One region of the Streptomyces flaveolus genome, then DNA from elsewhere that is predicted to be linked to it. Evidence: riboswitches for the same ligand, from Rfam matches in the RefSeq annotation. Region 1 holds a riboswitch; each other region holds the start of a gene.
What was found. Region 1 has a riboswitch for cobalamin ahead of ACIRG6_RS10465 (ribonucleoside-diphosphate reductase subunit alpha). Riboswitches for the same ligand answer to the same signal wherever they lie in the genome.
Positions count from the first base shown of each region.

Region 2: another riboswitch for cobalamin. It lies ahead of ACIRG6_RS07905 (ABC transporter substrate-binding protein); the one in region 1 lies ahead of ACIRG6_RS10465 (ribonucleoside-diphosphate reductase subunit alpha).
Region 3: another riboswitch for cobalamin. It lies ahead of ACIRG6_RS32145 (cobalamin biosynthesis protein); the one in region 1 lies ahead of ACIRG6_RS10465 (ribonucleoside-diphosphate reductase subunit alpha).

Region 1 covers NZ_JBIWKU010000003.1:206,595-209,793, reverse strand. The annotation lists gene ACIRG6_RS10465 (ribonucleoside-diphosphate reductase subunit alpha) at 1-1,753, opposite strand, end outside; cobalamin riboswitch at 1,877-2,017, opposite strand; gene ACIRG6_RS10460 (GNAT family N-acetyltransferase) at 2,070-2,576, opposite strand; gene mctP (monocarboxylate uptake permease MctP) at 2,648-3,199, opposite strand, start outside.
Region 2 covers NZ_JBIWKU010000002.1:566,617-569,815, forward strand. The annotation lists gene ACIRG6_RS07900 (FecCD family ABC transporter permease) at 1-980, opposite strand, end outside; gene ACIRG6_RS07905 (ABC transporter substrate-binding protein) at 977-2,029, opposite strand; cobalamin riboswitch at 2,085-2,260, opposite strand; gene ACIRG6_RS07910 (ArsR/SmtB family transcription factor) at 2,676-3,199, opposite strand, start outside.
Region 3 covers NZ_JBIWKU010000013.1:179,807-183,005, reverse strand. The annotation lists gene ACIRG6_RS32155 (inorganic phosphate transporter) at 1-574, shown strand, start outside; gene ACIRG6_RS32150 (hypothetical protein) at 608-829, shown strand; cobalamin riboswitch at 970-1,117, shown strand; gene ACIRG6_RS32145 (cobalamin biosynthesis protein) at 1,224-2,189, shown strand; gene ACIRG6_RS32140 (cobyric acid synthase) at 2,186-3,199, shown strand, end outside.

The sequences.
Region 1 (3,199 bases):
CGTAGTGGTCGGGGTGCAGCACGCCCCGGGCGGTACGGGTCTTCTCCCAGGCCGGCAGCGGACCGTTCCGCTCGGCGAGGTCGGCGGACGTCTCGTACGCGGCGAGCATGATCCGCTCGGCGATGCGGGTGGACAGGTCCCTGGCCTCGGGGGAGTCGAAGGGCAGGCGCAGCTGGAAGAAGACGTCCTGCAGGCCCATCGCGCCGAGGCCGACCGGGCGCCAGCGGGCGTTGGACCGGCCCGCCTGCTCGGTCGGGTAGAAGTTGATGTCGACGACCCGGTCCAGGAAGGTGACGGCGGTGCGGACGGTGGCGTCCAGCCGTTCCCAGTCGATGTCGCCGCCGGTCACGAAGGCGCCCAGGTTGACCGACCCGAGGTTGCAGACCGCGGTCTCCCCGTCGTCGGTGACCTCCAGGATCTCCGTGCAGAGGTTGGAGGAGTGGACGGTGTGGCCCGGCTCGGCAGTCTGGTTGGCGGTGCGGTTGGCGGTGTCCTTGAAGGTCATCCAGCCGTTGCCGGTCTGCGCGAGGGTGCGCATCATGCGGCCGTACAGCTCACGGGCCGGGAGGGTCTTCCTGGCCAGGCCCTTCGCCTCGGCCTCCCGGTAGGCCGCGTCGAACTCCGCGCCCCACAGGTCGACCAGCTCCGGCACGTCCGAGGGCGAGAACAGCGACCAGGGTCCGTCCGCGTCCACCCGGCGCATGAACTCGTCCGGGATCCAGTGGGCGAGGTTCAGGTTGTGCGTGCGGCGGGCGTCCTCGCCCGTGTTGTCCCGCAGCTCCAGGAACTCCTCGATGTCGGCGTGCCAGGTCTCCAGGTAGACCGCCGCCGCGCCCTTGCGCCGGCCGCCCTGGTTCACCGCGGAGACCGAGGCGTCCAGCGTCTTCAGGAACGGGACGATGCCGTTGGAGTGCCCGTTGGTGCCGCGGATCAGCGAACCCCGGGCGCGCACGCGGGAGTAGGCGATGCCGATGCCGCCGGCGTGCTTGGAGAGGCGGGCGACCTGGTGGAGGCGGTCGTAGAGGGAGTCCAGCTCGTCCTTGGGGGAGTCGAGGAGGTAGCAGGACGACATCTGGGCGTGCCGGGTGCCGGAGTTGAAGAGGGTGGGGGAGGAGGGCAGGTAGTCCAGGCGGCTCATCAGCCCGTAGAGCGCGGCGACCTCGTCCACCGAGCGGAGTGTGTCGTCCTCCGCGAGCCCGGCGGCCACGCGCAGCAGGAAGTGCTGGGGGGTCTCGACGACCTTGCGGGTGAGCGGGTGCCGGAGCAGGTAGCGGCTGTACAGCGTGCGCAGCCCGAAGTAGCCGAAGCGGTCGTCGGCGGCCGGGTCGGTCAGCGCGTCCAGGCGGGCCGCGTGCAGCCGTACGAACCCGGCGGTGCGGTCGGCGATCAGTCCCTCGCGGTGGCCGGTGGCGACGGACTCGGTGAAGGAGGTGACGCCCTGGGAGGCGGCCTCGGCGCGGATGCCGATGGTCAGCAGCCGGGCGGCCAGCCGGGAGTAGACCGGGTCCTCCGAGATCAGGCCGGCCGCGGCCTCCGTGGCCAGCTCCCGCAGCTCCGCCTCGTCGGCCCGCGCGGACCGGCCGCGCAGTGCGGCGGCGGCGACCCGGCCGGGGTCGGCGTCGGGGAGGTCGGCGGTGAGGTCGGTCAGGGTCCGCAGCAGGGCGGCACCGGGTCCGTCGGCTTCCTCGGTCACGGGGGTCGCAGAAGCCGTCGCAGCGGACGCTGAGACCGGGTCGGCTGGCGCGATGGTCACGTGGGGCACTCCCTCGCTCGGCACGGGGCCAGGCGGAGGGCGGGGGCAGCTCACGAGCGCACGCGGCGTCGCGTCCACCGGCCCATTCCGCGAGGCCCGGACGTCATGGCACCCGGACCGGGACGGCCGGGCGCACTGTCGGCAGGTCCTCGGACTGAAGCCCGTGCGCGCTCACGCGGGTACGCGAACACACACAAGTACACCGTTGCGGGACAGTTCCGGATTCGCACCGGATTCCCCTGCGGCGACAGCGAGCATGAGCATACATCTTGTGCCGGGTTCCGCGAGCACCCCCAGATGTTGTGCCGCGCCGGTGTCAGAGCGTCAGTTGGTAGGTGAGCAGCGTGATGTCGTCGAGCTCCGGCAGCGGGTTCCAGTCGCGGTCGGGCGTGCGGGTGAAACCCAGGCGTTCGTAGAGCCGGTGGGCGGTGCGCATGGTCCGCTGGGTCGACAGCACGACGCGTGCGCAGCCCTCGACGGCCCGCGCGCGGTCGACACAGGACCGTACGAGGGCCTCGCCGACACCGCGTCCCCGCGCGTCGTGGGCGACGGCGAGCATGCGTATCTCGGCCTCGCCGGGCCGGGCGATGTCGGCCATGGGGCCGCCGGACGGCACGAAGGTCACGCCGCCGAGGACGCGGCCGTCCGCGGCGGCGACCAGGAGCTCCGCGGCGGCGGCCCGCTTGGCCGCGTTCCGCAGTTCGCCGAGGTAGGGGTCGCTCCCGCCGAAGTCGAGGAGGCCGTCGTGGAGATAGGCGTGGGCAGTGATGTCGCCGAGGGCCCCGTACTCGTCGGGTGACGCCGGCCGGATCGCGAAGTCCATGGGCCGAGTGTGCCCGACGGGCACGACGACGGGCCGCCGGATTTCTCCGACGGCCCGTCGCTCGCGGGGGATCAGTGCGAGGTGCCCGCGGTGGCCGGGGGCAGCTCCACCTGGACGCCGGGGTCGCCCGCGTCCGCCGTGTAGTCGCTCGGCCGGGTCTCGTCGATGCCGTCGGGTGCCTTGGCGGCCTTCAGGACGAACGTCAGGACCACGGTGACCAGGACGTTCAGCACGAACGCGGTGAGACCGATGTAGCCGATCTCGCCGATGCCCGGGATCTCCTTCGAGGAGCCGCCGAAGTGCGCCTGCGTCGGCGAGGCGACCCCGTACGCGGCGGCCGTGCCGTAGACCATGCCGACCGCCCAGCCGGCGAGCAGGGCCCAGCGGTGGAACCAGCGGGTGAACAGGCCGCCCACCAGGGCCGGGAAGGTCTGCAGGATCCAGATGCCGCCGAGCAGCTGGAAGTTGATCGCGACCGTCTTGTCCATCGTCAGGACGAAGACCAGGGCGCCCACCTTCACCAGCAGCGACACCAGCTTGGAGACCTTGGTCTCCTGCGCCGGGGTGGCGTCGGGCTTGATGAAGTCCTTGTAGATGTTGCGGGTGAAGAGGTTCGCTGCTGC
Region 2 (3,199 bases), on a different contig from region 1:
ACGAACGCCGGCACGCCGATGAGGGACGTCACCACGCCCACGGGAACCTCCTGGGGGTCGAGAACGGTGCGGGCGACGGTGTCCACCCAGACCAGGAAGACGGCTCCGGTCAACGCCGTCACCGGGAGCAGGCGGGCGTGCCCGGAGCCGGTGAGGGCACGGGTGGCGTGCGGGAGGACGAGGCCGACGAAGCCGATCGCGCCGGCGCAGCTGACCAGGGCGGCGGTGAGGAGCGCGGTCAGGGAGAGAAGGACCAGGCGGGTGCGGGCGACCTGGACCCCGAGTCCGGCGGCGGCCTCGTCGCCGAAGGCGAACGCGTCGAGCGTACGGGCGTACCCGAGGCAGATGACGAGGACCACGGCCAGGGCGACGGCGCAGAGCAGTACCTGTCCCCAGTCGGCACCGGTGAGCGAGCCGAGCAGCCAGAAGAGCACGCCTCGGGTCGTCTCCGCGTCCGCCGAGGTGAGGACGATGAACGAGGTCAGCGCGGAGAACAGCTGCATGGCCGCCACCCCGGACAGCACGACCCAGTCGGTGCTGCCGCCGAGGGTGTGGCTGAGCAGCAGCACCAGGCCGAAGGAGAGCAGGGCCCCGAGGAAGGCGCCTGCCGACAGGGACACCGCTCCCCCGCCGACGCCCAGCACGACCACGGCGACCGCTCCCGTGGACGCGCCCGAGGAGACCCCGAGGACGAAGGGGTCGGCGAGCGGGTTGCGCAGCAGCGACTGCATGACCGTGCCGCACACCGCGAGTCCGGCCCCGCATACGGCGGCGAGCAGGGTGCGCGGCATCCGCAGGTTCCACACGATTCCGTCCCGCAGCGGCGCCAAGGTGCTCTCACCGAGGCCGAGATGGGCCGCGACGGCGGCCCACACGTCGCCGGTGGAGATGTCGGCCGGTCCGATCGTCACGGCCACGGCGATCGACGCGATCAGCGCCGCCAGGCCGCCGCCGGTCAGCAGCAGGCTGCGGGTGCTCACTTGGCGAGCCCGAAGTCGCGCAGCCCGGCCGCGACCTTCTCGATCCCCTCGATCGTCCGGACGGACGGATTCATCGCCTGCCCGCTGAGCAGGACGTACCGCTTCTTCCTCACCGCGGTGAGATTGCGGGTGGCGGGGTCGGTCTCCAGGAAGCGGATCTTCGCCTCGGCCGTCTCGGCGGTCTGCTGCTTTCGGGTCAGGTCGCCGATCACGATGACGTCGGGGTCGCGGTCGGCGACGGTCTCCCAGTTGATCTGGGGCCATTCGTCATGGGTGTCGGCGAAGGCGTTCTTCGCGCCGACCGCGCGGGTGATGGCGCCGGGCGCGCCGCAGCAGCCGGCCAGGTAGGGCGACTGGGAGTTGGCGAACCAGTACATGAGGGAGACGTCCGAGGCGCCCAGTCCCGCGGTGGCCGTGCTCACCCGCTGCCGCAGGTCCGCGACGAGCTTCTCGCCGCGCTCCTCGACGCCGAACACGCGGGCCAGGTCGCGTATCTCGCCGTAGACGGTTTCCAGGGTGAGCGGCTCGCTGCGCGATCCGTCGCCGCCGCTGTCGTTGTCCTTGCCCGCCGAGCAGTCGGACGGGGATACGTAGGTGGGCACGCCGAGCTTCTCGAACTGGTCGCGGGTGGCGACCCCGCCCTTGCCGAGGGTGGACACGAACGAGGCGGTGACGAGGTCGGGTTCGGCGTCCAGGACCTTCTCGAAGGAGGGGTTGTTGTCGGCGAGCCGGGGCACGGTCGCGTTCGCCTTCTCCAGGCCCTTCATCACCGGGTCGGTCCAGGTGGCCGTACCGGCCATGCGGTCGGCGAGGCCGAGGGAGAGCAGGATCTCGGTGGTGCCCTGGTTGAGGGATACGGCCCGCTTCGGGGCCGACTTCAGGGTGACCTTGTGGCCGCAGTTGTCGAGGGTGACCGGGTAGCCGGCGGCAGAGGTCCTCTCCGGCTTCGCGTCGTCGTCGCCGGAGGAGCCGCAGGCGGTGAGCAGCAGGGCGGACGAGAGGAGAAGGGCCGGAGTGCGGTGAAGGGCGGGGCTGCGGAGCACGGGCATGCCTTTGGGGTCGGGGCTCGTACGCGGAGCCTGGCCTACGGACGTTCCTCCACGCCGGGGTGCGGAGGTGCCAGCAGGTCTTCGGACTCGGGTTCGTCCGGTCGGGGCGCCTTCCCGGTCTCCCAGTGGCGTAGTGCCCCGCCCGTCCCCCTCACCGCTGCGCGTCAGTTCCGGATTCGCACCGGATTCCCTGGCCTCGGGTGTGGCTCGACTGGCCCGATGAGGCTATCAAGTCCGCCGTCGGGCCGGACCGTGCGATCGGTCACGGCGTGAAAGGGGTACCGAAGAACCGCATGTTCGCCGCCCGCGACTCGGTGCAGTCGACGAGCTCGTCGACGCTCCCTGGATCACCGCCCCGTCGTCGAACCCTCGCCCGGCGTCTGCCCCGGCCTGCCCGGACGGCCACGGATCGCGCACACCACCGGGGGCTGGCCATGTCGGAGGCGCCGCCCCCGGCCCCTCCCGGGACGAAGCGCGCGGCGACGAAGCTGCCCGCCCCGGAGAACGACGTGCCCGACTCCGACCTGACGATCCCGCCCCGGCTGGTCGTCCGGGGCAGCACGACACCGGAGGTGCGGGTCCGAGCAGGAGCTCACGCTGCGGCGCGTGAGCGTCCGGTCGAGGGACGGAACTCCTCGGTCCAGCCTCACGGCGTTCGTACGGGCGGGCTCCCGGCCTTTCGCTGTTCCGGCTCCCCGCCTTCGTCGGTGCCCGCCCCCGATGCCTTCACCAGCACCTCCCCGGCCGCCGTACGGACGTACAGCACCGACCGCCCGGACCTTCGCCGCTGCACCAGGCCCGCCTCCAGCAGCACCCGCAGATGCCCGCCCACCGATCCCAGGCCCCTCCCGGTGACGGCGACCAGCTGGGTCGTACTCATGGGAGTCCCGAGCAGCACCAGCAGTCCCGCCCGCGCGGTACCCATGAGCGCCCCGAGGGCGGCCGGTACCGGCCGGCGGTCGTGGTCGTCGGCCAGCACGCCGAGACACGGGTAGACGACGGCGTACCGTTCCTGCCCCTCCCACGACACCCAACTGGTCCTCGGCGTGACCGGCATGAACAGCAGGTCGGCCCCCGCGGCGATCTCCCGTGGCGGACGGGCGTTCGGGTTGACCTGGAGGCGGCTCTCCCCGATCCACCGCGCCCCCGGCTTCAGCGAGTCCAGCACGG
Region 3 (3,199 bases), on a different contig from region 1:
CATCGCGCTGGGCACCTACCTCGGCGGCTGGCGCATCATCCGCACCATGGGCAAGGGCCTGACCGACCTCCAGCCGCAGCAGGGCTTCGCCGCCCAGACCAGCGCCGCCACGGTCATCCTGGCCTCCTCCCACCTCGGCTTCTCCCTCTCCACCACGCACTCGGTCTCCGGCTCGGTCATGGGCGCGGGCCTCGGCCGCAAGGGCGGCGTGGTCCGCTGGTCCACGGCCACCCGCATGTTCGTCGCCTGGGGCCTGACCCTGCCGGCCGCGGCCCTGGTCGCCGCGCTCGCCGAGTGGGTCTGCGGCTTCGGTGACTGGGGCACGGCGCTCGTCGCGGTCTTCCTGGTCGCCTCCAGCTTCGCGATCTGGCGGATCTCCCGGCGCGAGGTCGTCGACCACACCAACGTCAACGGCGACGACGCGCCGGAGCCCGAGCCGGCCGGCGTGGTGACCACGGCGATCGCCGCCGTGACCCCGCCCCCGGCGGGCGTGAGCGAGGAGCTCACCGCCACCGTCGCGGCCCCGCCCGCCGGCGCCGACACCAAGACCCCGTCGGCCGTCACCACCGTCTGAGCCCGCGTCCGGGTACGAAGGAAGAGAACCGCCATGACAATCGACTGGGCAGCCCTCGGCTCCGTCTTCGGGGTCAGTCTCGTGGCCACCGTGGCTCTGGTGGCCCTGTTCACCCTCGGCATCGTCGGCCTCTCCCGCCAGGAGCGGGCCACCGCCCAGGGCGGCTCCGCGGTGCTCGCGGTCACCGGCGCCTACGCCTGCTTCGCGGCCTGCGCGGCGGCGGTGGCGTACGGGATCTATCTGATCGTCGCCTGACCGGCAGGGCGCACACCGTGCGCGGGGCGCGGGACGGACTCCACCGTCCCGCGCCCCGCTGCTTTTTCCGTGCCGGCGCACACCACCCGTGTGTGGGCCTTCGCACACTCCCCCGCCGCAGGTCAACAGCAAGTTGACGGGTGTTCGCGGGCCGTGGTGGACTGCCGGAGCCATTACGGCGGCAGGAGAGGAAGCCGGTGCGAGTCCGGCGCGGTCCCGCCACTGTCACCGGGGCAGTACGCACGTACGGCCCCGGGAGCCAGGAACTCTCACCGCCGATTTCGTCGAACCAGGGCGTGGACACCCTGAGTGAGGACATATCGCCATGCGCGGCTGCCGTTCCGGGCTCACCAGAGACGCACTTCCGCTGTCCCTTCCCACGGCCGGCTGAGCCGTGCGCGCCGAACGCGTCTTCGCGTACGGCGCCGCCGCCGGCCTTCTCGGCGACCTCCTCCTCGGCGATCCGCGCCGCGGACACCCGGTCGCCGCGTTCGGCCGTGCCGCCGGTGCCGTGGAACGGGTGCTGTGGCGTGACCACCGCGGCTGGGGCGCGCTGCACACCGCCGTGTGCGCCGGTGGCGCCGTCGTCCTCGGAACCGCCGCCACCCGCGCCGTCCGCCGCTCCCCCGCCGCCTTGGTCGCACTGACCGGCGCCGCCGCCTGGGCCGTCGTGGGCGGGACCTCGCTGGCCCGGGAGGCCCGCGCCGTCGGACGGGCGCTGGAGGCCGGGGACGTCGAGGCGGCCCGGGCCCGGCTGCCGCATCTGTGCGGACGGGACCCGCAGGCGCTGGACGCCGACGGGATCGCCCGGGCCGTCGTGGAGTCCGTCGCCGAGAACACCTCCGACGCGGTCGTGGGCGCCCTGGTGTGGGGCGCCGTGGCGGGAGTGCCGGGGCTGCTCGGCTTCCGGGCCGTGAACACGCTGGACGCCATGGTCGGCCACAAGTCCCCCAGGTACCGCCGCTACGGCTGGGCCTCGGCCCGCCTCGACGACCTCGCGGGCTGGCCGGGCGCCCGCCTGACCGCCGCCTTGACCACCGTGGCCGGCGGCGACCCCCGGGGCGCCGTGCGGGCCTGGCGTGCCGACGCCGCGCGGCACCCGAGCCCCAACGCCGGGCCCGTGGAGGCGTCCTTCGCGGGCGCCCTGGGCGTGCGGCTCGGCGGGACGCTCTCGTACGGCGGCCGGGTCGAACACCGGCCGGTGCTCAACGGGGCGGCGGGACGCGCCGTCCGGGCCGGATCCGGCGACATCGAGCGGGCCGTACGGCTGTCCCGGCGCGTGGGCTGGCTGGCGCTGGGCGTGTGCGCGGGCGCGCGGCTGCTCGTCCGCGGGGTCAGCAGGAAGGGACGTACGTCATGAACGGTGGCCTCCTCGTCGCCGGCACCACCTCCGACGCCGGCAAGAGCGTCGTCACCGCCGGGATCTGCCGCTGGCTGGTGCGCCGGGGCGTCAAGGTCGCGCCCTTCAAGGCGCAGAACATGTCGCTCAACTCCTTCGTCACCCGCGAGGGCGCCGAGATCGGGCGGGCGCAGGCCATGCAGGCGCAGGCGTGCCGCGTCGAGCCGACCGCGCTGATGAACCCGGTGCTGCTCAAGCCGGGCGGCGAGCAGAGCAGCCAGGTCGTGCTGCTCGGCAAGCCGGTCGGGGAGATGAGCGCCCGCGGCTACCACGGCGGGCGGCAGCGGCAGTTGCTCGGCACGGTGCTCGACTGCCTGGCCGAGCTGCGGGGCACGTACGACGCGGTGATCTGCGAGGGGGCGGGCAGTCCGGCCGAGATCAACCTGCGCCGCACGGACATCGTGAACATGGGGATCGCCCGGGGCGCCGGGCTCCCGGTCCTCGTCGTCGGCGACATCGACCGCGGGGGCGTCTTCGCGTCCTTCTTCGGCACGGTGGCGCTGCTGTCGCCCGAGGACCAGGCGCTGGTCGCCGGGTTCCTCGTCAACAAGTTCCGGGGCGACGTGTCACTGCTGGAGCCCGGCATCGACATGCTCCGGGGCCTCACCGGGCGGCGGACGTACGGCGTGCTGCCCTTCCGGCACGGGCTCGGGATCGACGAGGAGGACGGGCTGAGGGTCTCGCTGCGCGGGACGGTGCGGGAGTCCGTGGTCGCGCCGCCGGTCGGCGAGGACGTGCTGCGGGTCGCCGTCTGCGCGGTCCCGCTGATGTCCAACTTCACGGACGTCGACGCGCTGGCCGCCGAACCCGGTGTCGTGGTGCGGTTCGTGGACCGGCCGGAGGAGCTGGCCGACGCCGACCTGGTGATCGTGCCGGGGACGCGCGGGACGGTACGGGCGTTGGAGTGGCTGCGGGAGCGGGGGCTCGCGGAGGCGATCGCGCGCCGGGTCGCCGAGGGCCGGCCCGTGCTC